4 regions of the Azospirillum argentinense genome follow, and region 1 is predicted to be linked to each of the others. Evidence: riboswitches for the same ligand, from Rfam matches in the RefSeq annotation. Region 1 holds a riboswitch; each other region holds the start of a gene.

Evidence for each region. Region 1 has a riboswitch for cobalamin ahead of ABAZ39_RS30230 (energy-coupling factor ABC transporter permease). Riboswitches for the same ligand answer to the same signal wherever they lie in the genome.
Region 2: another riboswitch for cobalamin. It lies ahead of ABAZ39_RS15840 (dihydroneopterin aldolase); the one in region 1 lies ahead of ABAZ39_RS30230 (energy-coupling factor ABC transporter permease).
Region 3: another riboswitch for cobalamin. It lies ahead of ABAZ39_RS14840 (TonB-dependent receptor plug domain-containing protein); the one in region 1 lies ahead of ABAZ39_RS30230 (energy-coupling factor ABC transporter permease).
Region 4: another riboswitch for cobalamin. It lies ahead of ABAZ39_RS15860 (hypothetical protein); the one in region 1 lies ahead of ABAZ39_RS30230 (energy-coupling factor ABC transporter permease).

Annotation. Positions count from the first base shown of each region.
Region 1 covers NZ_CP007797.1:201,026-208,129, reverse strand. Annotated here, with positions in the region: gene ABAZ39_RS36375 (glycosyltransferase family protein) at 1-1,426, opposite strand, end outside; cobalamin riboswitch at 1,571-1,809, shown strand; gene ABAZ39_RS30230 (energy-coupling factor ABC transporter permease) at 1,985-2,665, shown strand; gene ABAZ39_RS30225 (superoxide dismutase) at 2,748-3,515, opposite strand; gene ABAZ39_RS33575 (hypothetical protein) at 3,643-4,017, opposite strand; gene ABAZ39_RS35220 (helix-turn-helix transcriptional regulator) at 4,134-4,880, opposite strand; gene ABAZ39_RS30210 (MFS transporter) at 4,877-6,013, opposite strand; gene ABAZ39_RS30205 (hypothetical protein) at 6,274-6,774, opposite strand; gene ABAZ39_RS30200 (hypothetical protein) at 6,797-7,104, opposite strand, start outside.
Region 2 covers NZ_CP007794.1:349,591-356,694, forward strand. Annotated here, with positions in the region: gene ABAZ39_RS15815 (helix-turn-helix domain-containing protein) at 313-591, shown strand; gene ABAZ39_RS15820 (DUF3891 family protein) at 1,377-2,168, shown strand; gene ABAZ39_RS15825 (bleomycin resistance protein) at 2,196-2,579, opposite strand; partial or broken gene ABAZ39_RS37830 (Kelch repeat-containing protein) at 2,762-3,881, opposite strand; gene ABAZ39_RS15835 (acyl-CoA thioesterase) at 4,146-4,517, shown strand; cobalamin riboswitch at 4,712-4,936, shown strand; gene ABAZ39_RS15840 (dihydroneopterin aldolase) at 5,243-5,641, shown strand; gene metF (methylenetetrahydrofolate reductase [NAD(P)H]) at 5,641-6,522, shown strand; gene scpA (methylmalonyl-CoA mutase) at 6,541-7,104, opposite strand, start outside.
Region 3 covers NZ_CP007794.1:135,888-142,991, reverse strand. Annotated here, with positions in the region: gene ABAZ39_RS14850 (FecCD family ABC transporter permease) at 1-942, opposite strand, end outside; gene ABAZ39_RS14845 (ABC transporter substrate-binding protein) at 939-1,799, opposite strand; gene ABAZ39_RS14840 (TonB-dependent receptor plug domain-containing protein) at 1,796-3,724, opposite strand; cobalamin riboswitch at 3,841-4,059, opposite strand; gene ABAZ39_RS14835 (Aq_678 family protein) at 4,114-4,572, opposite strand; gene ABAZ39_RS14830 (TerC family protein) at 5,232-6,278, shown strand; gene ptsP (phosphoenolpyruvate--protein phosphotransferase) at 6,345-7,104, opposite strand, start outside.
Region 4 covers NZ_CP007794.1:359,205-366,308, forward strand. Annotated here, with positions in the region: gene ABAZ39_RS15855 (methylmalonyl-CoA mutase family protein) at 1-1,176, opposite strand, end outside; cobalamin riboswitch at 1,352-1,602, shown strand; gene ABAZ39_RS15860 (hypothetical protein) at 1,707-2,093, shown strand; gene ABAZ39_RS15865 (LysR family transcriptional regulator) at 2,115-3,044, opposite strand; gene metE (5-methyltetrahydropteroyltriglutamate--homocysteine S-methyltransferase) at 3,141-5,459, shown strand; gene ABAZ39_RS15875 (short-chain fatty acyl-CoA regulator family protein) at 5,660-7,093, shown strand.

The DNA of each region.
Region 1 (7,104 bases):
GGGTCAGGAAGGCGTCGGCGTAATAGCCGCGCACCGGCCGACCGACCCTGCAACCAAGGCGGAGCGGCGCCCCTGTATCCTGCATCAGGCGGTTGGCGAAGCTGGCATCCTCGCCCCGGTGGGGATTGATCGTGAGGTCGAAGGCGCCGCTGAACTGCTGGCCGATCTCCTGGCGCACGGCGGTCACCAGCGCGTCGTCGGGCGCTCGCCCCTTCAGCGGTGGGAGGGTGACGCGCTGGTTGACGTAGGGGCAGAGGGCAAACGCCGCCTCCGCGTCCGGCGTCGCGAAAACGGTGATCCGGGCCAGCGGCAAGGCCCGCCGCAGCTCCCGCAGGACGCCGGACGCCCCCAGCACGCCCCCCACCCCGTCCGGCAGGAACACGCCGACGCTGCGGATCAGGTCGGTCGGGAAGGGCGGCGGTTCACCGGGGACGAGCGTGCGGCGGCGAACGGCGGGTCCGGAGTTCCGCAGCAGCGCCACCGCCGGGGCGGTCGAGGCGCCCCGCGCCGGCGGCACGAAGCCCCAGGTTCCCTCGGCATCCGGGCGCGCCAGCGGCTCCACCATGGCATGCTCAGCCCGCGAGACGGTCGCCGCGTCGGTCACCCAGGGGAAGAAATCGCGCAGCGGGAGGGTGCCGTTGCCGACCGCTCGGCCCGCCGCCTGCAGGGCGTCCCACCGACCGACCGCGCCGTCGTAGCCGTAATAGATTTCCTTGAACGCGACCTGCTCCCGCGTCGCGTAGGCGAAATGCTGGAAAACCAGCCCGCCCGCCGCCGTCTCCTCGTGCAGGAAGGGGTTGGCCGCGCCGAGTTCGAGGTCCGACCCGTCGGGCTGCGGGCGCATCAGCCGGGGCGGAACGTGCGAGTGCCAGAAATCCCCCGGCCGGTACCGCCAGGTGCGTAACCATTCGTAGGCGCGGTAATTGCCGTACTGGTCCAGCCGGTCGAGGACCAGGGACGGGCCGACGAAGAAGTGGCAGAGGTAGAGAGCCGCCGTGCGCGACGGCGAATCGAGGAACATCCGGCGCGCCCGGGTGATCTGCTCCGCCGTCCACAGCTCGTCCGCATCGATCTGCCAGAGCAGGCAGTCCTCCGTCATGGCGGCCAGCGGCGCGGTCACCATTTCCACCTTGCCTTGCCAGAACATGCCGGGCGGCTTGCGGTAGACCGACACGCGCCCGGGCTCCTCCGCGGCGATGCGGTCGAGATACTGCGACGTCCCGTCGCTGCTGCGGCCGTCGCGGTGAAGATCCTGCGGAACGCGCCCACCCCGCTGCGCGCACCAGGAGGAGTCGCGGACCTGCTCCGCCACCCCTTCCACGACGTGCCAATGCCAGGGGAAGGGCAGTTGGCGGAACACCTCCAAGTGGTAACGAATGAAGGGATCGCCGTTCAGCACGATGGTCAGGAAATGAACCGGTAGCATGCCCGCAACCCCGTCCTTCGCCCGTTGATCCGGCCTCGCGCAGTCCGCCGGACCTTGTCGGTTCCGTGGGAGCGGTGTCAAGGAAGCCGTGCGACTCCCCCGATGGGTCGCCATCCCCCTCTTGACGGCGGGGGACCCCGCCCCTACCCTGGCGCCGGTTATGGTTCCCCGCGCCCTCCGGTCGCGGGGCTAAGAGGGAAGCCGGTGCGCCGCCCCGCAGGGGGAGAAACGGTCAATCCGGCGCTGCCCCCGCAACTGTGAGCGGTGAGCGGCCTCGTCCTTTCCGTGTCACTGGCGCCGCCTGCGGGAACGGGCGCCGGGAAGGCCGGACGATGCCGCCTTGACCCGCAAGCCAGGAGACCTGCCGTAACCGAACGTACGTCCTCGGGCGGGGTGCCCCGGTGGTCGCTTGCCGATGTCCGGTCCGACGGCCGCCCGTCTTCCGCAAGCCGTCCCTCCGGTGCGCCCATCCAAGGGGACCAAGGGGGTTGCGATGCCGGTGCCTGCCAGCAACGACGCCCCTCCCAACGCATGGCAGACTCGGAAAGGGCATAGAGCATGCACATCGAACCCGGCGTCGTGGACGGCGCCAAGATCGCTCTCAGCTACGCGACGGCCGCCGGCGGCTTCGCGATGGCCGGCAAGCTGGCGCGCGACGACGTCCGCAACAACGGCGGGGTCGCGCCGCTGGTGCTGCGCAGCCTGATCGCCACCGCGCTGGTCTTCAGCTTCTTCGAGGTGTTCCCGCACCACCCCGTGGGCGTGTCGGAGGTTCACCTGATCCTCGGTTCGACGCTGCTCCTGCTGTTCGGCGCCGGTGCGGCCTCCATCGGCCTCGCCGCCGGCCTGCTGATCCAGGGCCTGTTCTTCGCGCCGTTCGACCTGCCGCAGTACGGCATGAACGTCACCACGCTGCTGGTCCCGCTGTGGGGCATCAGCCTGCTGGCGAAGCGGATCGTTCCCGACGCCACCCCCTATGTCGACCTGAAGTACTCGCAGGCGCTGGCCCTTTCCACCGCCTACCAGGGCGGCATCGTCGCCTGGGTGGCCTTCTGGGCCTTCTACGGCCACGGCTTCACCGCCGAGACCATGACGGAAGTCGCCTCCTTCGGCGCCGCCTACATGACCGTCATCATCGTCGAGCCGCTGGCCGACCTCGCCGTGCTGGCCGTCGCCAAGGCGCTGCGCCGCCAGAGCCAGGGCCCGCTGTTCAACATCCGCCTGCACCAGGGCGCCTGACCGGCGCCTCGGACCGGATGGTTCGCAGGAAGGGCGGCGGGGATGACCCGCCGCCCTTTTCCGTTTCAGGTCAGCGGACCGGTCAGATCACCAGCTCGCCCTTGCGGATCGCCGCGTAGCGGCGGTTCACCGCGCCCCAGTCGACGACGTTCCACCAAGCCGCCAGATAGTCGGCGCGGCGGTTCTGGTACTTCAGGTAATAGGCGTGCTCCCATACATCGTTGCCCATCAGCACGGGCACGCCCTCCATGGCCGGCGAATCCTGGTTCGGGCGGGCGGCGATGGCAAGCTTGCCCGACGACGGGTCGGCGGTGACGAAGACCCAACCGCTGCCGAACTGCCCGGCGCCCGCCGTGTTGAACCGCGCCTTGAAATCGTCGAAGCCGCCGAAGTCGCGCGTGATGGCAGCCCCCACCTCACCGTCCGGGGCGCCGCCGGCGTTCGGTCCCATGATGCTCCAGAACATGCTGTGGTTCGCGTGACCGCCGCCGTTGTTGCGCACCGCGGTGCGGATGCTTTCCGGCAGTTCCGGCACACGCTTCAGCAGGTCGGCCAGCGGCATCGCCTGAAGGTTGCCGTGGTTGGCGAGCGCCTTGTTGAGGTTGTCGACGTAAGCCTGATGGTGCTTGTCGTGATGCACGCTCATGGTCGTCGCGTCGATGTGCGGCTCCAGCGCGGCGGGCGCGTAGGGCAGCGGCGGCAGCGTGAATCCCTTGCCGCCCGGAGTTTGGCCAGCCGGAGTTTGGCCCCCTGTTGTTTGGGCCAGGACGAAGCGCGGCGCCACGGCCAGCACCAGCGCGGCGGCTCCGGCGGAGAGCAGCAATTGGCGGCGATCCAGGCGAACGGACATGAGACCTCCCATTGTGTGTTTCGTGCCGAACAGCGGGGAAGCGACAGCCTCAGTGCGCCCCGCGCCTCACTCAACAGGGCAATGGGCGTACTCACTCGGTACCGGCGTACGGAGCGCCGCCCGTTTCCTACAAGCGGGCCTTTCCAGCCGGCCCGGCGGACGCCGAGCGGGCCATTCCCATCGCCACGCTCCGCCAGCGCCCCAGATGGAATCGGGAGGGTGCGGCCGCCGGCTTCCGGATCGGAGTCACCGGAGCCGTCCCCGCCGCCTCATGGATGTTGCGGGCGCGGCGCTCCCGCAGAAGCAGGCGCATCACCTCCTCCTCCGTGACGGGGCGCCCGGCCCTGGCCGAGGCGAGGCTGGCGGTGTCCTGGAGCGCGGCGACCTGCGCCAGCGTGCCGGTCAGCCCCTTGGTCGCGGCGGTGTCCAGCGCTTCGCGATGAATGGCGAGGATGAACGGCTTCAGCCCGCGGTCGGGCGTTCCGTGCGGCGGTGTCGGCATGGCGGACGGGCTCCGGGGATTCGTTCGATTGGGTAAGCCATCATCCAACCGATAACGCCGCCGCGGCAAAGGCCCCTATGGATTAGCCCTGCCGGTTGCCGAACCGGCGGCGCGCGTCACAGCGTGATCAGGCCGTAGGCCAGCGCGGTGGAAACCGCCTGGATGGTGGTGGCCGCGTTGAGTTTGCGTCGGGCGGATTCGATCTGCTTCTCCACCGTCTTCACATGCGTGCCGAGCCGGTGGGCGATCTGCTGCGGGCGCAGGCCGACGGCCAACCACAGCAAGCACTCGCGCTCGCGGGGGGCCAGCGGGAGGGCGTCGCGCACACACCCTTCGCGCAGGCGGACGTCGAAGGCGTGGACGATGCCGGAAATCGCCCGGCTGTTCTCCCACCAGATTCGGTCGAACCCGGCCCAGGACAGGTGCGCCGCGCACAGGCCAAGCGCGCTGACTCCCAACCCGTTGTTGAAGCGCATGGGAAGCGTGACGCCCGTGGTCATACCGAAGGCCCAATCGATGTCGAGCGAGCGTTTGCCCGCCGGGCTGATCCCGTCCAAGCGGGAGGTGTCGCTCCACAGCAGGGGGGCGGTTTCCACCCTGGCCGCCCGCACGAACTCGTCGCACCAGTACAGCCCGCCGGACATCTTGGCGTCCATGTAGGCGCCGCCGAAGCTGGTCAGCATGATGTCGTGCGTGCGCCCGGTGTCGGCGAACGCTTCGGCGCCGTACACCAGGGCGGTGACGCCGAAGCCCGCCAGATGGCGGTGCAGCCGCGCCCACAGATCGTCCACGTCGGCCGCCTGCTGGAAGTCCTCGGCAGCCTCCCCCAGCACACGGCCGGGCATGTCGTGAGCGGGGGTCATGGCCGGCTTCCCATGCGGCGGAAACTCCAGAGCATCGTGCTCAGGTAAACGAGGAACAGCAGAAAGCTGCTTTCCATCAGCCCTTGCGGAGGGTGCCAGTCCATGGCCATGCCGTGCAGAAGCGGCCCGACCAGCGCACCGAAGGCGTACAACGTGCCGAAGGCGACGTTGGCGGTGGCGAGGTCGACGCCCCGGAAGCGGTCGGCCAGCATGGCCAGCGCCACGGTGTACAGGCTGCCGGCCGCGCCACCCCAGACGAGCATGGCGGCCATCAGCGCTTGCGGCACGTCCAGCGTGGCCGGCAGGATCAGGGGGACCGCCAGCCCGGCGACCCCGCAGGCGGCCAGCACCCCGGGCTTGCCGACGCGATCGGCGAGCGCACCGACCGGGATCGGGAACAGCAGCGCGCCGATCAGGAAGGCGCTGACCGTCCCCGCCGCCCAGTCCTCCGACAGGCCGGCCGTCACCGCGTAGACCGGCATCAGCGTGTAGGGGACCGATTCGAACAGCCCGAAGATCAGCGCCGTCATCACGGCGACGGAAGCGCTCAGCTTGGCCAGCGAAATCCGGGGCGCCCCGGTGATCCGCGGCGGCGCGGCCTTCGCAACGGTCAGCATGACCAGCGCGACGCCGACCAGCGCCTGGATCAGCAGGATCGTCGGCCAGCCCTCGGTTCCCGTGAGCGGGACGAGAGCCGCTCCCACGGCGGCCCCGGCGCAGAACGCGCTGGCGTAAAGACCGACGTTGAACCCCCGCCGGTCGTCCGGCGAGGCGGCGCTGATCCAGTACTCGGTCAGGCGGAACACCATGCCCAGGCTGCCGCCGAACAGGAAGCGCAGCGCCATCCACACATCCTGGTCGGCCGACAGCACGAAGCCGAGCGGGGAGAGCATGGCGACCACCAGCAAGGCTCTCAACACCGCTCCCGGGTCGAAGCGGCGCAAAAGTGTCGGCATCAACGGCGTCGTCAGCAGCCATGCCAAGGCCGGCATGGCGGCGTTCAGCCCGATTGCGGTGGCCGAGGCGCCCATCCGGTGGAGCGAAAGATCGACGTAGGCGTAGGAGGCCCCGGCCGCGGCGGCGGCGGCGGCAACGGTGGCCGATAGAACGGTCATCTTCAGATGGGCGGTCACAGTCCCCGGTGCCCCCTGCGTCATGGTGCGGTGGCGTGTTCCTGCCCGAAGGCTCCGGCTCCAAGGGAACCAGAGCCGTCGGCATGGCGCCAAAGCTGTAGATTATGCACAAAAACGCATTGGAGGTAGGGGTATGCGTTCGAACCATGCGGGAAAGGCATGGTCGGCGGTCGAACTTCGCCATTTCAGATGCCGCGGCGCGCGACGTCCGCCGAAGCCGCTTTCCGGCGATATCATGGCGGATGACGTAAAAGGTGACGTCAGAAGTTGTTGAGGAAGTTCACCACATCCACCAGACGGGCGCCGTACTGGTTCAGCGCCCCGGAGGCCGTCGCCCAGCCACCCGACTGGAACTCGCCGCAGTTGTTTGCCAGGCGCCCTCCGGGGTACACGCTGACCTGCCAGCAGCCACGGTTGCATTGGAGCACGACGAGGCCATGTTCGCCGTTGCTGAAGCGGACGTCGTGCTTCACCGGGTCGGTTGACTTGCCATCGCTGCATTTCCCGCCGTGATGGCTCGGCAAGGCGGTGGCGACGGTGGCGCCGCGCACCCGGCTGCTGTCCATGCCCTCCGCCATGGCCTTGCCCATGCCGACGCCGACATCCCCCAGCAGGCTGTTCGGCGCGGCCTTGCCGTCACGAAGATGCCGGGCCTGCGCCTGATCCTTCGCGCTTTCGGCCTTCTCCTCCAGAAGGATGCCCCCCGCCCAGGCAGGGACGATCCACATCACTCCGCACAACACAGCCGCAAAGACGCGCATCGTCCCCTCCATTGATCGCCCGTTACCTCAGACTGTCGATGTCGAGGGAGAAGGATGTTTTCGTCAGCGTCGTGCTGACGCCGGCGTCCTTGGGATCGACGCCCGCCAGCTTGCCCAGCAGGCTGAGGCTGGCCGAATGGAAACGGCCCGACGTCAGGACGCAGTCGTAGGTGATCGTGTCGCGGACCTTGAAACCATTGGCCGCATTCAGCGTGTAGGTGGCGGTCTTCCGGATCGGGTCGCCGGCTTCGGCGATCAGGTGAGGCTCGTATGTGCGGTTCAGGGTGTAGGAAAGGGTCAGCGTCACGGCGCGCGACGGGACGGCGCGTT
Region 2 (7,104 bases), on a different replicon from region 1:
GGCTGATGTCCTCATTGCCCCTCGGGATGTGCCGGTTCGTACCGGCCGCGCGCCGACGATCACCGCTTCTCTTCGATCCAGGCCGACCGTGTCTTCCATACCGTTGTCGGCTCCTTCCCAGGCGTTTGCCGCCACGTGAGGCTGGGCGATGCCGGTGGCGGGGCGGGCATGTGGTCCGTCCATCACCGCTCTGTGGTCGGGAAAAGGCGGTGGACCATTGCGGCTCGGGAGTGTATCCCCATCGGCATTATAATGCGACTATAATAGTCGTCTTTGTGGCGCCGGACACGCGCTTCGGGAATGTGATCATCGATGATCACCCCCAGGCAAATACGGGCGGCGCGGGCGCTCCTCGGCTGGACGCAGGAAATGCTGGCGGACACGGCTCTGGTCGCCTTGACCGCCCTGAAGCGGCTTGAATCGGACCGCCTTGACGTGCGCGACACGACGCGCGACGCCGTGCGTAAGGCGTTGGAGGAGCATGGCGTCATCTTTCTGTCGTCGGCCCGCGGCCTCGGCGTCATGCTGGTCGATCAGCCGGAAGACACGCCCGCTGCGCCGCAGGACACCTCCGGGCAGAAGCGCGGCTGACCGCCCGTCGCCCGGCCCTTCCATTGCCTGTCTCTGTTGACCCCTTAAGGTTTCGTCCGTACGGGAGCTTATGGCCGCCGCGTGGCGGATCAGGACGACGGCTCCAGGTGGGGCAGAAGGCTCCTTAGACCGCACAGCCCGCCCCCTCTGGAGTGGGGGCGGCGGCTCAGCCCCCGGCATCTCTCAAACCGGTCGACAGCACTCCGCTCGTCGAAGCCGGAAGCGCGCTGCCTCGCTCAAGCAGAGGACGTTGCCTTGGCGGCCCGCCCCAAGCCAAGAGGGAGTCATGTGTGGACGGCCCCTCTGGCGCAAGAGGGAAATTCGTGGTGACTGGCCGAGAAGGATACATCTATGTGTCTGGCCTGTTGTTCCAGCCGCTGGCTGCTGGCCTTGACCTTGTCATCGTTCGCCCGCCCTGATGGGTCCTGCCTTGGCCGCCCTCCGGAGGAGGACAAGGAGCCCGTCCCCGCCGCGCCGGCGGAACCCGGGAACGCTGACGTCCAGCCTTCCGAGCCGATGAACCCGGCCTGACCCAAAGCGGGGCTTTTTCGCAAGGGGTTGGAGGTGCGCCTCATGCCGTCCCGGCCGCATGGGCTTTTTGAACCAAGCCAAAGAATCCGCGGACGGGTCCACGACCGATTTGGCGTCATCGGGTAAGCGGGACGAGCGTTTCATCCATTCGGTCGACCGGCACGCCAGCATCCACCGAGACGATCCCCGGCAGCATCCGTTTACACGGCAAGGTCGCCGGCCTCGGGCTCGACCATGAGCTGGAGGAATTGATCATGCTGTTTCGTGATGTCGGCAAAGATGTGATCGCCATCCCGCAGCCGAGCCATGCCTGGCTGTCAGGCCAGTTGCTCCGTGCCTGGGGCAACGGGATCTTCGCTCCGGTCATACCCTACGAGGAGGTCTGCCTTGGGGCGGAGCTGCATGACATCGGCTGGCTGTCCTGGGAAGCCGCCCCGACGCTGAACCCCCAGACCGCCCGCCCACACAGCTTCCAGGAACTCGGCGCCGCCATCCATACGAGCCTTTGGACGGAGGGTGTGCGCCGCGCGCTCGCGTTCGGGCGTTATCCGGCCCTTCTCGTCTCGCTGCACGCCGACACCATCTACGGCAGCCTTTTCAACTTCGCCAAAGCGCCGCCGGAGGATGCTGCGCTGGTTCGCCGCTTCCTGGACGACCAGCACCGCTTCCAAAGCGCCTGCGTCGAGGCGATGACGGACAACCCCCGTTATGCGACGATCCTCTCCCCGCAGGCGATCGAGCGCAACCGATTGCTCGTCGCTGCGGTGGACCGCATGTCTTTGCAGATCGGATGGGGTCTCACCAGCGAAGCGTGCATTCCCAATGTCCCGACCATTGGCGAGGCCCGGACGGAAATCCGCCTCCACTCACTGTCTGGCGACCCGGCGGAACTGGTCGTCGATCCCTGGCCCTTCGCTGCCGACCATGTCGAGGTGGTCTGCGAGGGACGGCTCCTGCGCGGCCGTTTCACCGACGAGCGAGCGATGCGTCAGGCGCTGGATAATGCGGAGACCGTCACCATCCCAACGGTGTTGAGGCACCCGTAACGCCGATTCCCCGCTCGGGCTGGAGCCTTATGGAGTGTTCGGCGTGATGGGTGCGCCGACCCGCAACAGGTTGCCGTCCGGATCGATGTGGGCAAACTCGCGCAGGCCATAGGGCGTGGCGGCGATCGCGGTCAGGCGGCCATCGACTTCGGCGGCCTGCCATGCCGCATGCAACGCGTCAACGTCGTCGACGTAGAGATAGCAGGCCGCAACCGAGCGTGCTGGGTCCAGGTCGGGAACCCGCGCCAGGTGGAGGCTCACGCTGCCCCAGGCAAGAAACCCGTAAATGGGATCGGCGGCCGCTTCCTCGTAAGCGGTCGCCTCGAAACCAAGACGCCGGTAGTGGGCGAGCGCCGCACGGACATCCCGGACTGGCAAAATCGGTGCTACCCTCGCGAACTGAACAGCCATTGCCCTTTTCCCTCCAGTCTCCAACCACAGTCCATGATGCAGAAGCAGCGCGGCGGACCACAAGCTTGAGGAGGCTGATCGGTAGGGGTTCGAAAGCGGCATTGTGGCGAAAGGAGAACTTGGCGCTTCGCTTCCGTTCGTTCGTCGATTGGCGGGTGCCCGCACAGGGCGGTGCTGCAACATCACCCCAATGTGAAGGCTTCGTGCACGGCGGACTGGACGGAGCCGCCGAGGACTGCACCACCACCCGCTACATGGATCCAGTCGCCGATCGTCACGGCTCCAACCGCATGGCGCGGCGTCGGCATCGGCGCATGGTGTTGCCAGCTGTCGCTGCCCGGATCATAGCTTTCCATCTGCCCGAACACTTTTGCCTGCCGCGGTACCCCGCCGTTGAGAATTCCGCCTTCTCCCCCCATGGCGAAGAGGCGGTCACGGTAAACGACAAGCCCATGGCCCGACCGGGCCGTCGGCAACGGCGCCCGCATCTCCCATGTGTCCCGATCCGGGAGGTAAACGTGGTGCAGATCGGTGTTGTACTCGAACGTGTTGAAGCGGCCGCCAACGACGTGGATCGCGCCGGCATGAACAACGCACCCGACATGATCGCGCCCCCCCCGGGAGCGGTTTGCGGGCCGACCAGCGATCGGTCTTTGGGTCATAGACTTCGTGCCAACCGACGCTCGCCCGTTCGCTGGCCGGCTCCGATGCGCCACCGATCAGATGAATGGCGCCATCGAGTACCACAGCCGCCGCACCGCGGGGGCGTGGCAGGGGCGCAATGGGGGTCCAGGCGTTGGTGGCCACATCGTAGGCGTAGGCGTTCGTATCGGACCGCCGGTTTTGCTCGATGAACCCGCCAAGCGCGTAGACGCGGCCAGCTTCTGCGGCGACCGCGACATGGTTGGCGCCACGCGGCAAGGCAGCGCCCTCATACCAGAGGTCGGCCACCGGGGTATAGATGTGGTGGTAGGCCCGATTGACGGCACCTTCGCCATAGCCGCCCACGACATGCATCCGTTCCGCACTGACGGTGGCCCAGGCCATTTCGCTGCGTGGGATCGGAAGCGCGGCGCGGCTGACCCAACGACCCGGCGGGCCGGCCGGAACTGGACTGTCGAAGACACGTTGCGCTTCCTGATCCGGCGTCAGATGGTGCGGCATGCCACCTTGGAGGCGAGCATAGGGGTCTGCGGCGGGCCGCAACTCCGGCAAGGGCGATTGCGCGTGTGACAATGGCACCCGGACAGCACCAAGCGCCAAAGCTCCAGCACTTGCGCCAAGGAATGTCCTGCGATCCATGTGACCTCGCTTTCTGCCTGTGTTGTCGTGATGACCCCGGTTTCGCCATGGAGGCCCACCGCTTTGCACTGTTCGCAGATTTGCAGGATCATCGTTCCTGATTTCAGCCGTTTTAGCCATCGACCAGAACGCCCATCCATATAACGTGCGCGTCCGACACCTTGGAACGCGTGGTTGCAGGCGGATGCACACATGAACACCATCCCTCCCACCGCAGAAAGCCAGTTTCTCTTTCCAAACGGACGGGAAACCCGCTGCCTTGAGATGATTTTCCCCGAGCAGGCCAACCATTACGGCACGCTGTTCGGAGGCACGGCCCTCAGCCTCATGGGAAAGGCCGCCTTCATCACCGCCAGCCGCGCCGCCCGCCATGCGGTCGTGATGGCCTCCTCAGAGCGGATCACATTCCATACCCCCGTCATGGTCGGCCAACTGGCCGACTTGGTCGGACGGGTCGACACGGTCGGGAAACGGTCGATGACCGTCCATGTCTCCCTCGTCGCCGAGACTTTGGCGACCGGGGAGCGCCGGCTGGCTGCCGAGGGATGGTTCGTCCTGGTCGCCGTCGACGGTCAGGGGCGGCCGGTTCCAGTCCCGGCCTTCCAAGACATCCAGCACGGCACGCAGCAGGGATGATCCGGAAAGCCCCCGGCGCGACGACTGGGAAAGACGAGGGTGGACACCGTGAAGCCTTGAGGCCTCCGACCGAAGCCAGCCGCGGGATGTCCGGACGCGCTTGATGCCGCCATCGTCGCAACAACGGTGGCGCTCGGCGCAGAGAAACATAAAGATGTCTTTATGTTTCTCTTGACAGGATTGCGGCGTTGCGGTTGGATCGCGGCGTCATGGTTCTGCCGGTTCCGCTCGGGGCCGGGAGCTAAGAGGGAAGCCGGTGCCGCCAGATCCGATGGCCAGTCCGGCGCTGCCCCCGCAACTGTAAGCGGAGAGTCATTTCGTCGCCTCAGCGCCACTGGTGCCTCGTTGGGCACCGGGAAGGCCGGACGGAATGGTGCCGACCTGCGAGCCAGGAGACCTGCCGTGACCGTTCGTTCGTCCTCGGGCGGGGTGTCCCGGTGGTCGCGTGGGCCGTGTCCAGCGTCTGTCGCCGGTCCCCTCTCGTGCGCCTGCTTGGGTTTCCTTTCCCGGACGTCCTTCTCACGACACCGATCCGCTGGCCGAGCGCTTGGCCGGACAGGGGAGAACCATGCCGATCGTCTTCTGCAGGCTCGGTTACCCGTTCATGGGACCACGCCGCGACGTGAGCCGAGAGCGGCGTTGGACATCCGTCGGGCCGGAGCGAACGCCGCCGCCGAGGCCGCCTGCCGGCCTTCGATCACCCTTCCGCTTGTGGAGAAACCGTCTTGGCCGGCTGCGGCACCTATGTGATCACCGTCCGGGGTTTTGTCGCCCCTTTCCAGATCGGGGTCTACGCCCACGAACGTGGCCGCCGTCAGCGCTTGCGCATCGATGTGCGGCTGGTCGTCGAACGCGGCCGACCGCGTTTCCTCGACGACGTGGCGACCGTCCTGTCCTACGAAGGGTTGGTCCTGGCGCTGGAGAAGCTGGCCGACGGGCCACACACCCAGCTCCTGGAATGCCTGGCGGACCGCATCGGCGACCTCTGCCTTGCCGACCAGCGCGTCGTCGAGGCCGAGGTGTCCATCGAGAAGCCCAACGTGCTCCCGCAGATCGATTCGGCCGGGGTGACCATCACCTACCGGCGGGACGCCGCCGCTCAAGCCGCGCCGGGAGAGCAGTGATGACCGCCCCTCTGTCCGCACCGCCGTCGATCAGCTTCGAGTTCTTTCCGCCGAAGACGGAGACGATGGAGCAGGGCCTGTGGCAGTCGATCCGGCGGCTGGCCCCATTGGCTCCAAGCTTCGTGTCGGTGACCCACGGGGCCGGCGGTTCGACCCGCGAACGCACCCACGCCACCGTCTGCCGAATCCAGGACGAGACCGGCCTTCCGGCGGCAGCGCATGTCACCTGCATCGGCGCGACGCGGGACGAGATCGACGCCATCGCCCACAGTTACTGGAATGCCGGCATCCGCCATCTGGTGGCGCTGCGCGGTGACCCGTCGGACATGCCCGGCGGCGGGCGTTGCGAACCGTCTCCCGGCGGCTACGCCTACGCCGCCGATCTGGTGACGGGAATGAGGCGCATCGCTGATTTCGAGATCTCGGTCGCCGCCTATCCGGAGTCCCACCCGGAAGCGCCAAGCGCGCAGTTCGACCTGGACAATCTGAAGCGCAAGGTGGACGCTGGGGCGACTCGTGCCATCACCCAGTTCTTCTTCGACAACGACGTCTATTTCCGTTTTCTCGACCGCTGCGCCGCGGCGGGCATCCATGTGCCGGTGATTCCCGGCATCCTGCCGATCACCAACGTCGCCCGTGCCGTGGAATTTGCTGCCAAATGCGGCGCCTCGATGCCGGCCAGGCTGGTCGAAACCTTCGAAGGGTTGGACGACGACCCAGAGACCCGCAGGCTCGTCGCCGCGACGGTGGCGGCGGAGCAGTGTCAGGCCCTTCAGGCTCAGGGCGTCCGGGATTTCCACCTCCACACCCTGAACCGTTCCGACATCACCCTCGCCACCTGCCACATGCTGGGGATAAGGGCCGCGGTTCCGGTACCGTGATCGCCACACGCGCCACGGCTACGCCGCCTTCGGCGCGTAGCCGTGGCGCTCGTTGAGGATGCGCAGCAGGTCTACCGCCGCCTCGCTGATGACGGTGCCCGGCGGGAAGATCGCCGTGGCGCCGGCGGCGTGGAGCGCGTCGTAATCCTGCGGCGGCACCACGCCGCCGACCACGATCAGAATGTCGCCGGCCCCGTGGCGCTCCAGCTCCGCCTTCAGTTGCGGCACCAGCGTCAGGTGCCCCGCCGCCAGCGAGCTGACGCCGACGATGTGGCAGTCGTTCTCCACCGCCTGCCGCGCGGCCTCCTCCGGCGTCTGGAACAGCGGCCCGACGTCCACGTCGAAGCCCAAGTCGGCGAAGGCGGTGGCGATCACTTTCTGGCCGCGGTCGTGGCCGTCCTGGCCCATCTTCGCCACCATAATGCGCGGGCGGCGGCCATCCCGCTCGGCGAACTCCGCCACCAGCGCCCGCACCCTGGCGATGGCGTCGGACTGCCGCCCCACCTCGCCGGCGTAGATGCCGGTGATGGTGCGGATCTCGGCCTTGTGACGGCCATACACCTTTTCCAGCGCGTCGGAGAT
Region 3 (7,104 bases), on a different replicon from region 1:
GACCACGCCCAGCTTCAGTTCGGGCCGCGTCGGCAGCAGCCGGACGGCGATGTCCGCGGCCAGCATCAGGCACGCTCCGGCCAGACCGGCCAGCAGCAGCAGCCGTCCGGGCCGCGCCCCGGCCAGCGGGCGCATCAGGTGCGGGGCGACCAGCCCGACGAAGCCCACGGCGCCGGTGACCGACACCGCGCTGCCCACCGCCAGCGCCGCCCCGGCGATCAGCCGGACGCGCAGCCCGGTGAGGTCGAAGCCCAGGCTGCGCGCCGCGTCCTCCCCCAGGGTCAGCGCGTCGAGCGCGCGGGCGCCGGACAGGCAGAGCGCCCAGCCCGCCAACATCGGCGGCAGGACGAGCCAGAGCTGGTCGGTGCCGCGGTCGGCCAGCGACCCCATCAGCCAGAACACGATCTCCAGCGCCGCGTAAGGGTTGGGGGCGAGGTTGAGGGCCAGCGCGGTCAGCGACCCGGCGAGGCTGTTGATGGCGATGCCGCCGATGACCAGCGCCGTCGTTCCGGCCCCCCGCGCCGCCATCAGGTTCAGCAGCACCGCGGCTGTGGCCGCCCCGGCCATGCCACCGAGTGGCAGGGCCAGCGACAGCGCGGCTGACAGGCCGCTGTAGAAGACGATCACCGCGCCCAGCGCCGCCGCGCTCGATACGCCGACCAGCCCCGGCTCGGCCAGTGGGTTGCGCAGCCAGCCCTGCATCGCCGCCCCGGTCAGCCCCAGGCTGAAGCCGACCAGCAGGCCGAGCAGGGCGCGCGGCAGGCGCAACTCGGCCAGCACCAGCGCGCCCAGGGTGGGGCGCCCGGCGAGCCAGTCGGACAGGGCGGCGCCCAGGTCGAACGGCACATAGCCGACCGCCGCCGACACCGCGCAGAGCGCCAGCGCCAGAAGGGTCAGCCCGGCGACCAGCGCGGGGTAGGGGATGCGCGAGTCCCGGCTCATGGCACGGCTTCCCGCGCGGCGGCCAGCCGTTCGGCGGCCTCGGCGATCTGCGGGCCGGGGCAGGTCCATAGGCGGGAGGGCAGCGACACGGTGCGGACCTGACGTTTCAACGCCTTCAGGGCCGGGTGGTGCAGCAGGGCGCCGGCCAGCGACGGCGGCGCGTCGGGCGCGGCGTCGACGATCAGCACGTCCGCGCCGCCCAGAATGATGGCTTCCAGCGGCAGGGCGCCCTGGCTGCCCAGCGGCAGGCGGTCGGCCATGTTCTCCAGCCCGGCGCGGGTCAGGAGTTCGTCGATCAGCGACCCGGACCCGGCGACGAAACCGTTGGGGCGCAGCACCACTGCGGTCGGGCGCGGTCCCGGCGCCGCGGGGGGCAGGGAGTCGAGGCGGGAGAGCAGGCCGGCGACCAGCGCCTCCCCCCGGTCCGGCTCGCCGACGGCGCGGGCGAGGCCGCGGATCTGCTCCGCCACCCCCGCCACGCTCTGCGGGACGTCCAGTTCCAGCAGCGGCGCGTCCAGCCGCGTCAGCAGCCCGACCGCGACCCGCGTGGTGTAGCGCCCGGCGACGATCAGGTCGGGGTTGAGCGGCAGGATCTCCTCCGCCGTCCCGTGATTGACCGGCACCCGCGACGCCAGCGCCGCGACGGTGGAGGTGCGGGGATCGCGCGCCAGCCACGTCACAGCGGCGAGGCGCTCCGGCCCGACGAGCCGCAGCAGCAGCTCGTCGGCGCAGAGATTCAGGGAGACGATGCGCTGTGGTTTGCTGGGCGGTTTTGCCGGCGGCGCCTCCCACGCCGCCGCCGGCCCTCCCGCGGTCAGCAGGAGGGCGGTGGCCAGCCCGAGAAAGGTGGGCCTCACAGCGACAGCCGCAGCCCGAGATACCCGGCCCGTCCCGGCGCGCCGTAGGTCCAGACTTCCTGGTACCGGCGGTCGAACAGGTTCTCCACGCGCCCGAAGACTTCGACCCCCTCGGACAGCGCGTAGGACCCGGCCATGTTGACCAGCGTGTAGGGGGCGAGATTCACGACCTGCCGGTTGTAGAAGGGGTCGTAGGCCCAGTCGCTGGACCGCCCGTTGTAGACGACGCCGAGGTTGGCGTTCGCCCGGTCCTCCAGGAAGCGGTAATTGACGTTCAGGCTGGCGAGCTGCTTGGGCCGGCGCACCAGCTCCGCCCCCGTGGAATCCTCGCCGTCGGTCCAGGTGTAGGAGCCGCGGACGGTCAGCCGGTCGATTGGCTCCACCGACAGGCCAAGCTCGAAGCCGCGGATGTGGGACTCGCCCGGCATGTTGACGGAGGTCCGCCCGGTGCCGGTGATGAGGTCGCGGATGCGCTGGTCGAACCACGTGCCGTCCACGGAGGCCCGCGTGCCCCACAGCGCCTGGTCGAAGCCGGCGTCCCAGCCGCGCGCCCGTTCCGGCTTCAGGTTCGGGTTGCCGGCGTAGGTGGCGGTGTAGCCGTACAGCTCGAACAGGGTCGGATTCTTGACGCCGGTGCCGTAGGAGGCGCGCAGCTTCGTCCCGCTCTCTTCGATCAGATAGGCCGCCGTGGTGCGCCATGTGGTGGCGTCGCGGAACAGGTCGTTCGCGTCGTGGCGGACGCTGCCGGTCAGGGTCAGCCGGTCGAACAGCCCCAGCTTGTACTGGCCCACCAGCCCGGTGGAGCCGATGGAGCGGTCGAAGCTGGAGAAGCTGCTGCGGCTGATCGCCTTGTCCTCCTCATGCTCCACGGCGGCGGTCAGCACATGGTCGGCGGGGCCGCTGTTCAGAGTCAGGTTGGTCTGGTAGTCGGTCTTGGTCTTGCGCCCGTCGTAGCGGCTGGTGACCGTCTTGGCGTCGTCGCGGTAGTCGCGCTGCTGGCGGCCATGGGTCAGGCCGACGATGTGCTCCCACTTTCCGTCGAGAAGGGCGATCTTGCCTTGGAGGCGCCCGAAATACTGCTCCCCGGCGGTGCTGGTCCCGTCGTCGACGGCGCCGCGCCCGCCGACGAAGCCGTCGGTGTCGGTGCGGAAGCGGGTGTAGCGGCCGGTCACCGCGATCTCGCTGCGCTCGGTCGGGCGGACGGCGGCGTTTCCGGTCAGCGTGCCGTTGCGGTAGCCGTCCTTCTCCGGGTTGCCGAGCCGCTTGTCGGCGACCGACACACCGTCGCTGGTGACGCCCTGGCCGCTGAGGAACAGGTCGTAACGGTCGGTCCCGGTGCCGAAGGAGGCCCGCCCGGCGGCGGTGCCGAAGGACCCGCCCTCGACGGCGGCGCCGAACCGGGGGGCGCCGGCGCCGCGGCGGGTCACGATGTTGACGACGCCGCCGACCGCGTCGGAGCCGTAAAGCGCGCTCTGTGGGCCGCGCAGCACCTCGACGCGTTCCACGTCGCCGGCCAGCAGGTTGGCGAAGTCGTATTCGGAACCGGCGGCGGGATCGTTCACCTCGATCCCGTCGATCAGGACGAGCGTCTGGTTGCCCTCCGACCCGCGGATGCGGAGCTGGGTCAGGGTGCCCATAGGGCCGGTGCGGTTGACGGCGACGCCGGGCACCGCGCGCAGCGCGTCGGACAGCACCTGGGTCTGGCGCTGCTCCAGTTCCTCGCGGGTGATGACGGTCAGGGCGCTGCCGGTTTCCTCGGCGGCGGTGGGGACGCGGTTGGCGGTCACCGAGACCGGCGGAAGCGTCGTGATGGTGGTGGAATCGGCGAAGGCCGACGTGGGGAGGGCCGACACGGGAAGGGCAAGGCTTCCCAGAAGGGCGGCGAAGGACGCCGTCCGGTGAAGGCGGGGAACGCGGACACTCATTGAGACCTCGGGCGGGACGCCGGTGGCACGTCACCGCGAACGAAGTCCCACCGGACGCTCCGCGAACGGACTGCCGGCTCGACGACCTTCGGTGCACCCCGCCCGAACGTGTTCGCGTGTGACCACGACTGACGGCAGGTCTCCTGGCTCGCGGGTTATCGTCGGCCCATCGCCTTCCCAGGATCGCGATCCCAGTGGCATTCCGATGGACGACTCGCCGCTTACAGTTGCGGGGGCAGCCCCGGCGTAGGACCCTCGCACGGCAAATCGCCGCTGGGTCCGCACCGTGTTCCCATTTTCAGCCCTTTCGGGCAACCGTCGGGTGCGAAGCTACGCGGGCGGAACGGCTCCGGTCAAGCCGCAATCCGCCCGTCCTCGCCCGACTGGCGTCAGAGTGTGGTTCTCGGCCCGACCGCGGACCCATCCGGCATGGGGGGATTCATCTCCTTGCAATTGCCGACGCAATAGGTCTGCGCTTCGATCCGGCCGCCGCAGGATTTGTAGCAATCGTTGTAATCGGAGGAGCAGGTGAGGTTGCTGTAGCAGCTGGGGTTCCGGTCGAAATCGCTGAACGTCTTGATCTTCTTCTTGTCCGCGTCCTTGGGCAAGGAACGGAGATAGGCCTGATATTCGCCCTGGGCGCGGGTCGTCGCCTCGGCCCGGCAGGTCTGTACGGCCAGCTCCTTTGCGGATTGGCAGATCGTCTGTGCCTGCTTGCACTGGGCGACACAGAGCTTTCCCGCCTCGCTGACGGGTGGAAAATAGCTTGCGACCGTCTCGAAACGCGGGCCGCAACCAGCCAATCCGGCCGCCAGCAGGCAGCCGAGCAAAATGGAACGCCGCATCATTGTGGGTGTCCTGCCGTGAATTACCGTCAATCGCTACGAACAACCCACCGGTGCGGAATCATCCATGGGCGACACGGAATTCGCAAAGCCGGCTCCCGGACCGGAACGCCGGCAACCCATGAGCGATCAACCGGGTGATATCAATGCCCGCGGCCATCGCGCCGATCATGGTCCGGAAAGGACGCGCCCCCTCTTGTCGCCGCGCGGGGGCCTGACTACATGACGGGTGAGGTCCGGGCCCCTCTGGCAGCGTCGCCCGGCGCTGTGATGTCGGACTTCCCATAGAGCCGTCGCTTTGGCGCGGCCTTGCGGAAGCTGGCCCTATCCTCCCCCCTGGGTCCCGCTCCACCACAAGGTCCACCGCCGGACGACGGTCCCCGACGGGCCTTTGGGAGACATCGGCATGGACCGCAGCGAACCAACTTCCTGAACGACCGCCACGCCTCCACGGACAACGATGGGGGCGGGTATCCTGGCGCGCCGCAGCATAGCCGTCGCGCGCGCTTGTCCGTTGACCGCAGACCTTGCGGTCACGATTCCAGTCCGGGCCCCTCTGGCCGATGCGTCCCGCCGTGGCGCATCGGTGATGTCGGACTGCTCATGTGACGATCGACGTCTCCGCTTGCGGGAGCGGAGTGCATGAAGCAAGGGACAGTTCCATGGATCAGATCGTTTTAATGTGGGCCGGCTTCGCCGTCTTCGTTGGCGTGCTTTTGGCCTTTGATCTTGGTGTATTTTCCAAGAAATCCCATGTGATCTCCGGCCGCGAGGCGCTGATGCGCTGCGCGGCCTATTCCACGCTGGCGATGATTTTCGCCGCCGGCGTCTTTCATTTCCAAGGGTCGCAGAAGGGGCTGGAGTTCCTGACCGGCTACCTGATCGAATACAGCCTGAGCGTCGACAACATCTTCGTCATCGCGCTGATCTTCACGCATTTCGCGGTGCCGCCGCAGTACCAGCACCGGGTGCTGTTCTGGGGCATCCTGGGCGCGCTGGTGATGCGCGGCGTGCTGATCGTGGCGGGCACGGCGCTGATTCAGGAATTCCATTGGATCATCTACATCTTCGGCGCCTTCCTGATCTTCAGCGGCATCAAGATGCTGATGTCGGTGGACGACGAGCCGGACATGGAGAACAACCGGATCGTCAAGTTCGTCCGCTCCCGCTTCCGCATGACCGACGGCTACGAGGGGCAGAAGTTCTTCGTGATGCGCGACGGCGTGCGGATGATGACGCCGCTGTTCCTCGTGCTGATCCTGATCGAGTTCACCGATCTGGTCTTCGCCGTGGACTCTATCCCGGCGGTCTTCTCGGTGACCACCGATCCGTTCATCGTCTGGACCTCCAACGTCTTCGCGATCCTCGGCCTGCGCGCCCTCTACTTCGCGCTGGCCTCGATCATCCACCGCTTCCATTACCTGAAATACGGCCTGTCGCTGGTTCTGGTGGTGGTCGGCGCCAAGATGCTGATGATCGACATCTACAAGATGCCGACGGCGGTGGCGCTGGGCATCACGGCCGTCCTGGTCGGCGGTTCCATCGTCTTCTCGATGCTGAAGACCCGCGCGGATGCGGCTCCGGAAGCCGCGGACGGCGAGGCCCGCCGCTGGTGGGTGCCGGGCAGCCCGGCGAAGGGTGCCGGCGGTTCCACCGCGGCCTCCTCCGGCGATGCGGCCGCGGTGCCCTCGGACGGCAAGGGCCAGTAACGCATTCTGCCTGAGGATGAGCCCGGTCCGGTGGATCGGGCTCATTCCGTCGAGGGCGCCGCCGACTCAGCCCACGGCGTTGAAGTCGTCCAGCAGGGCGGCGATGCGCCCGCTGTCGCTCTGGTCCATGATGACGCGGGCGCGGCGGGTGGCCTCCTGGAGGTCGAGCTTGCGGATGCGCCGCTTCACCAGGGGGATGGCCGGCGGCACCATCGACAGGTCGCGCACGCCGAGCCCGAGCAGCAGCGCGGTGTAGCGCGAATCGCCGGCGATCTCGCCGCAGACCGACACCGGGATGCGGGCGCGCAGCGCCGCCTCGATGGTGAACTGGATCAGGCGCAGCACCGCCGGGTGCAGCGGGTCGTAGAGCGAGGCGACCTGTTCGTCGCCGCGGTCGATGGCCAGCGTGTACTGGGTCAGGTCGTTGGTGCCGATGGAGAAGAAGTCGGCGGCGTAGGCCAGCGCGTCGGCGGACAGCGCCGCGCCCGGCACCTCCACCATCACGCCCACCGGCGGCAGCGGGTCGGCGATGGGAACGCCGCGGCGGCGCAGGCGACGGGCCACCTGGCCCATCATCTCGCGCACGCGCTGCACCTCGGCGACCGAGCAGATCATCGGCAGCAGGATGCGCAGCGGCCCGTGGACGCCGGCCCGCAGCATGGCGGCGAGTTGCGTCTCCAGCAGCTTCGGTTCGCGCAGGCCCAGCCGGACGGCGCGCAGGCCGAGCGCCGGGTTCGCCGGCTCGCCATAGCGGCCGGCCATCCAGCCGGCCAGCTTCTCCCCGCCGACATCCATGGTGCGGGCGGTGACGGTGCGGCCGCCCATG
Region 4 (7,104 bases), on a different replicon from region 1:
GCCGGCCGGATCGGCGACGCGGGCCAGCGAGGATTCCTCCTTCAGCAGGATCTGGCTGTTGCGGGCGATGCGGCGGGCGAAGTCGTCGGATTCGCCCAGCGCCGCGTCGAAGGGCAGCACCGCCACCGCGTCGGCCCCGCCGACCCCGGCGGCGAAGCCGGCCACCGTGGTGCGCAGCATGTTCACCCAGGGATCGCGCCGCGCCATGATGCGCCGCGCCGTGCGGGCGGTCAGGTGCATGGCGCGGGCCGACTCCGAGGCGCCCGACGCCTCGGCGATGCGCCCCCACAGGCGCCGCGCGGCGCGCAGCTTGGCGATGGAGAGGAATTGGTCGCAGCCGACGGATAGGGTGAAGGCGATCTGCCGGCAGGCGGTGTCGATGTCCAGCCCGGCAGCGGTCAGGGCGCGCAGATAGGCGACCCCGGTCGCCATGGCGGCGGCGAGGTCCTGGCTTTCGGTCGCCCCGGCGTCGTGCCAGGGGGAACTGTCCACCCCGACGGCGGTGACGTGAGGGAAATTGCGGGCGGTCCAGGCGGCCAAGGCCGCCGTGTCGGCGAGCGCCGCCTCCAGACTGCCCGGCAGGGCGTCGGCCGCGGCCAGAGTCCCGATGGGATCGGCGTTGAAGGCGCCCCGCGCCTTGTCCGGCATCACCGAGCGGCGGCGCCACAGGGCGGCGAGCAGCGCCGCGCCGGCCACTGCGTCGCCTCCCGCCTCCAGCGACAGTGGCACCATCTCCGGATAGACGTTGGCCAGCGTGCGGTCGAGATCGTCCAACCGGTCGATGGCGATGCCGGGGCTGTCCGGCCTGTCGAGGCGCAGCCGGATGGCGGTGGCGCCGCGCAGCAGATCGGTCAGGATGGCGGCGTTGGCCGCCTTGGGATCGGCGGCGTCGTGTTCGGTCAGGATGTCCCAGCCGTCCGGTCCAGCGCCTCCGGCATGGCCGCCGCGGGTGAACGGGGCGAAGCCTGGCAAACCGGACGGATCGCCCGCGGCCGGCCAGTCTTCCGCCGTATAGAGGGGCTGCACGGCGATGCCTTCGTACAGCCGGGTGACCAACCGCTTCTCGAAGGGGGCGCCCTTCAGCCCCTTGTCGACGAGAACCCGCCATTGCTCGCGCGTGGCCGGAGGGAATTCGGTGGCGAAGATCGTCTCGGCATCGTCCCGGCGGTCGTCCATGCTGGCGAGATTCCTTCCCATCCGTGTTCCGAACATTTGCAAGATACGCCGAACGACCCGTGGGAATCAGGCGGAAATTGGCAAAATTTGGCGAAGGGCTGCGGGCAATCTTGCGAATTTTGCAAAAGGGACTTGCCGTGGCGCTCGCGCTTGACGCCGCCGGGTGCACCCTCTTACCGTTCCCGCCGGATACGGTCCCCGTTCGCCCCAGGGCGTCCGGGGCTAAGAGGGAAGCCGGTGAACCGTTCGCCTCGCCACGAGGATGATGGCGAAGCCGGCGCTGCCCCCGCAACTGTGAGCGGAGAGTGGGTCCGCCGTTTCAGCGCCACTGGTGCCCATCCCGGTTCGGGACGACGGCACCGGGAAGGCCGGACGGTCCCGCGACGACCCGTGAGCCAGGAGACCTGCCGGATCTGTCGAACGCGAGTCGGGCGGGGTGTCCCGGCGGGTGCGGCGTCGCCGGAGGTCTCCCGTGCCGCGTCGGCGTCCGTCCCATCCTTGCCCTTTGGGAGCGAGGGGTGCCACCGCCGATGTCCGTCCAACCAACGCCCGTTCCACCCAATCTCATCCGTCTGGCGTTCCGACGCCGTCCGGTGACGCCGACCCCCGCCGACCGGTCGGCACCCTTTGTCCTGACGGCGACGGAGGGACGCTGGTCCCTGCGGGGAACCAGGGAGCCGCTGGACGCCGCCGGGCTGGTCGCGGCGGCCGACACCCTGCGGGAGATCGCCCGCGCCCTGGTCGAGCAGGCGCATGCGGAAGCCGGCCAACCGGCGAACCGCTGCGTCGCCGAATTCGTGCTGCACCAGGACGGCGGCATCGACCATTGGCTGGCGCCGGGCGGGGATGCGGACGAGCGCCGCACCATTGCGCTCGGCCTGCGCAACGCCATCGGCAGCTTGCGGATGGGTGGCTGACCGGCGCGGCTTCGCCTGCCGCTACAACTGGGCGGTTCCACCGTCGCGATGGGCAAGCGCCAGATCGATGAAACCCCGCAGATAGCCGATGTCGGCGTCCGCCTCGCGGAAGCCCAGGAAAATCTGCTTGGCGACACCGTCCCGGCCCAGGCGCACCGGGCTCACGTCGAACTTGGCGCCATACTCCTCGACCAGCCAGCGCGGCAGGGCGGCGACGCCACGGCCGTGGGCCACCATCAGCAGCATGATGTCGGTCGTCTCGATCGGCTTGTGCTGCCTCGGGCTGATCCCGGCCGGCATCAGGAACTGGGTGTAGATGTCGAGACGGTCGGGCGCCACCGGGTAGGTGATCAGGACTTCGTCCGCCATCTGCTGCGGTTCGACGAAGGCGGCATGGCGCAGACGGTGCCCCGGCCCGACCACCAGAACCTGTTCGTAGTCGAACACCGGCTCGAAGCACAGTCCGGGCTTGAACAGCGGATCCGGTGTCACCAGCATGTCGATGTCGTGGCCGAACAGGGCCCCGATGCCGCCGAACTGAAACTTCTGCCGGACGTCCACGTCGACCTTCGGCCAAGCATCGACGTAGGGAGCGACGATCTTCAGGAGCCACTGATAGCAGGGATGGCATTCCATCCCGATGCGCAGGGTCCCGCGCCCGCCCTGGGCGAACTGCTGGAGGCGTTCTTCAGCATGGGCCAGTTGCGGCAGCAAGCGGTTGGCGACCGCCAGCAGCCATTCCCCGGCCTGGGTCGGCCGCAAGCGGCGGCCTTCGCGGTGCCACACATCCACGCCGAGCTGCTCTTCCAGCTTGCGGATGGCGTGGCTCAGCGCCGGTTGGGTCAGGTTCAAATGGCTGGCCGCCGCCGTCAGCGAGCCGTGACGATCAACCTCGCGGATGATCGAGAGATGGATGCGCTCCAGGATCGCCATACCGTCCACCTCATCCATGAATGAAATTTATCGAACGATAAAATCATACCATTTTTCATTCATGTTCTGAACTCCGTATGGTCCGCGCCGATCCCTCTTTTCAAGGCGCCCCCCATGGCAATGACCCACACCCTCGGATTCCCCCGCATCGGCGCCAAGCGCGAGTTGAAGTTCGCCTTGGAGGCTTATTGGAAGGGGGCGTCCTCCCGCGACGAGCTGGTCCGCGTCGGCGCTGACCTCCGCAAGCGCCACTGGCGGGACCAGGGCGCGCTCGACCTCGTTCCCGTGGGCGATTTCGCCTTCTACGATCAGGTGCTCGACATGAGCTTCACGCTCGGCAACCTGCCGGAGCGCGTGAAGGGCTTCCATGGCGATGCCCTGGACAATTACTTCCGCGTGGCGCGCGGCCGTTCGGCCGAGACCGCCGCCCATAGTGCCGAAGAGCACGGCGGATGCTGCAGTGGCGTCGCTGCCGGCGAGATGACCAAGTGGTTCGACACCAACTACCACTACATCGTCCCCGAGTTCGACGCCGAAACCCAGTTCAACCTCGACGCCTCCCGTCTGCTGCAGCAACTCGCTGAAGCCAAGGAGCAGGGTGTCAAGGCCAAGCCGGTGATCATCGGCCCGGTCACCTACCTCGCGCTGGGCAAGGCCAAGGACGGTTCGGACAAGCTGGCTCTGCTGCCCCGCCTGCTGCCCGTCTACGCCGAACTGCTGCAGGCCCTGGCCGATCAGGGCGTCGAGTGGGTGCAGATCGACGAACCCATCCTGGTGACCGAGCTGGAAGCGGCGTGGCGGGACGCCTTCACCCAGGCCTATCGGGATCTCGGTACCGGCGCGGTCAAGCTGCTGCTGGCGACCTATTTCGGCCAGCTCCAGGAGAATTTGCCACTGGTCTGCTCCCTACCGGTGCAGGGCCTCCATCTCGACGCCATCAACGCCCGCGACGAGGTCGATGCCCTGATCCAGGCCCTCCCGACCGACCGCGTCGTGTCGCTGGGCGTCGTCAACGGCCGGAACATCTGGAAGACCGACCTACACGCAACGCTCGACTGGCTGGAGCCGGTGGCCGAGAGGCTCGGTGAGCGGCTGTGGATCGCACCGTCCTGCTCGCTGCTGCACGTGCCGGTCGACCTCGCCGGCGAGCGCAAGCTGGATGAGGAGGTCCGCTCATGGCTGGCCTTTGCGGTGCAGAAGCTGGAGGAGATCCGGGTTCTGGCGACCGCGCTGACCCCGGGATGGGATAGGGGCCGTGCCGCCGTCGCGGCCGAGTTGGAGGCCAACCGCACCGCCATCGAAGCGCGCCGCCATTCGCCGCGGGTCAACAACCCGGCGGTGAAGGCGGCGGTTGCCGCCATCGACGCCCAGCTCGGACGGCGCAAGAGCGCCTTCGCCGAGCGCGCCGCCAAGCAGGCCGCCCGCCTGAATCTGCCGACGTTCCCGACCACCACCATCGGCTCCTTCCCGCAGACCAAGGAGATCCGTCAGGCGCGCAGCCAGTTCAAGGCCGGGACGATCGACGCGGTGGCCTACACCGAGGCGATGCGCGGCGAGATCGCGCGGAGCGTGCGCGAGCAGGAGGCGCTGGGCCTCGACGTGCTGGTTCACGGTGAGGCCGAGCGCAACGACATGGTCGAGTATTTCGGCGAGCAGCTCGATGGCTACGTCTTCAGCCAGTCGGGCTGGGTGCAGTCCTATGGCTCGCGCTGCGTGAAGCCGCCGATCCTGTTCGGCGACATCAGCCGCCCCAAGGCGATGACCGTGGACTGGATCACCTACGCCGCCTCGCTGACGGACAAGCCGATGAAGGGCATGCTCACCGGCCCGGTGACCATCCTCAACTGGTCCTTCGTGCGCGACGACCAGCCGCGTTCGGAATCCTGCCGCCAGCTGGCGCTCGCCATCCGGGAGGAGGTGCTGGACCTGGAGAAGGCCGGCGTCGGCGTGATCCAGATCGACGAGGCCGCCCTTCGTGAAGGTCTGCCGCTGCGCAGGTCCCAGTGGCAGGCGTATCTGGACTGGGCGGTGGAGTCGTTCCGCATCACCGCCAACGGGGTGGCGGACGAGACGCAGATCCACACCCACATGTGCTATTCGGAGTTCAACGACATCATCGCGTCGATCGCGGCGATGGACGCTGACGTCATCACCATCGAGACCTCACGGTCGGACATGGAACTGCTCGACGCCTTCGACGACTTCAAGTACCCGAACGAGATCGGTCCCGGCGTCTACGACATCCACTCGCCGAACATCCCGACCGAAGGGCACATCGTCGATCTGATGAAGAAGGCGGCCGAGCGCATTCCCGCCGAGCGGCTGTGGGTCAATCCGGACTGCGGTCTCAAGACCCGCCAGTGGGCCGAGGTGCTGCCGGCCCTGACCAACATGGTCAGTGCGGCCAAGACCCTGCGCGCCACCATCGCCTGACGTGGTCCGCACGGGGGCAAGCGGCCGGACGCCGCTTGCCCCTGTGTCTTTGCACCCTGAAGCTGCTGATGGCGGAACTTGCCTGGTAGCCGCGTCCTTTGCAATATACGCAGACCGCTTGTTTGGATGACCGCTGACATTGCCAAGATTTGCAAGGTGTTTTCAGTGAGTCGGCGAATTTTGCAAATGGGATTCCTGGTATGGCCAAGGCGTTCATGGGGGTGCGGCTGCAGCGGCTGCGCGAGGAGCGGGGGCTGACCCAGACAGCCCTGGCCCGCATCCTGGAGATTTCGCCGAGCTATCTGAACCAGCTCGAACGCAACCAGCGGCCTCTGACGGTGCCGCTGCTGCTGCGGATCAACGCCGCCTTCGGCATCGACGTCCAGATCTTCTCGGAGGACGAGGAAGCCCGGCTGGTCGCCGATCTGCGAGAGGCCCTGTCGGAGGCCGGAACCGGCGAGACCATCGCCATGGCCGAGATCAAGGCGCTCGCCACCAACATGCCGGCGGTCGGCCGGGCGCTGGTGGCGCTGCACCGGCGCGGGCGCGGGCTCGCGGAACGGCTGGATGCGCTCGCCTCGGGGATCGTCCCAGCCGGGCCGGACAGCGGGCGGCCGCCGCCGATGCCCTACGAAGAGGTGCGCGACTTCTTCTACCGCCATCACAACCACATCGCCGCGCTGGACGACGCGGCGGAACGGCTGTTCGGCGAGGCCGGTTTGGAGATCGGGGCGGTGGACCGCGGGCTGGAACGGCTGCTGGCGGACCGCCACGGCATCCGCACGCTGGTGACCGACGACACGGCCATGCCGGAGGGCGCGCTGCGCCAGTATGACGGCGATGCCCGGACGTTGCGGATCGCCCGGTCGCTGGAGCCTGGCCGCCGCGCCTTCCAGATGGCGACCCAGCTCGCCTTCCACCAGGAACCGGCCCTCCTGCTCCGGCTGGTCGAGGAGGGACGCTTCTCCGGCCCGCAGGCCCGCTCGGTCGCCCGCATCGGGCTTGCCAACTATTACGCCGGCGCCGTGGTCATGCCCTACCGCGCCTTTCAGGAGACGGCGGAGGCCGTGGCCTACGACATTGAGTTGCTGGGACAGCGCTTCGGCACCGGCTTCGAGACCGTCTGCCACCGGCTGAGCACCCTCCAGCGGCCGGGGATGCCGGGCGTTCCCTTCTTCTTCGTCCGGGTCGATCGCGCCGGCAACATGTCGAAGCGCCAGTCCGCCACCAGCTTCCACTTTTCCCGTGTCGGCGGAACCTGCCCGCTGTGGAACGTCTACGAGGCCTTCTCGACGCCCGGTCGTCTGCTGACCCAGTTGGCGCGGATGCCGGACGGGCGGGCCTATCTGTGGATCGCCCGCACGGTGGTCCATGGCCGCAGCGGTTACGGCGCGCCGTCGAAGAGCTTCGCGATCGGACTCGGTTGCGACATCCAGCACGCCGGCCGGCTGATCTATTCCCGTGGGCTGGCGCTGGGCGATCCCGACGCCGCCACGCCGATCGGGGCCGGTTGCAAGGTCTGTGAGCGTCCATCCTGCCCGCAACGCGCCTTTCCGCCGATCGGACGCACCGTGACGGTTGACGAAAGCCTCAGCCGGTTCGAACCTTATCCGGTGGCCCAGCCTCCGGTTTGATCGAGGACCCG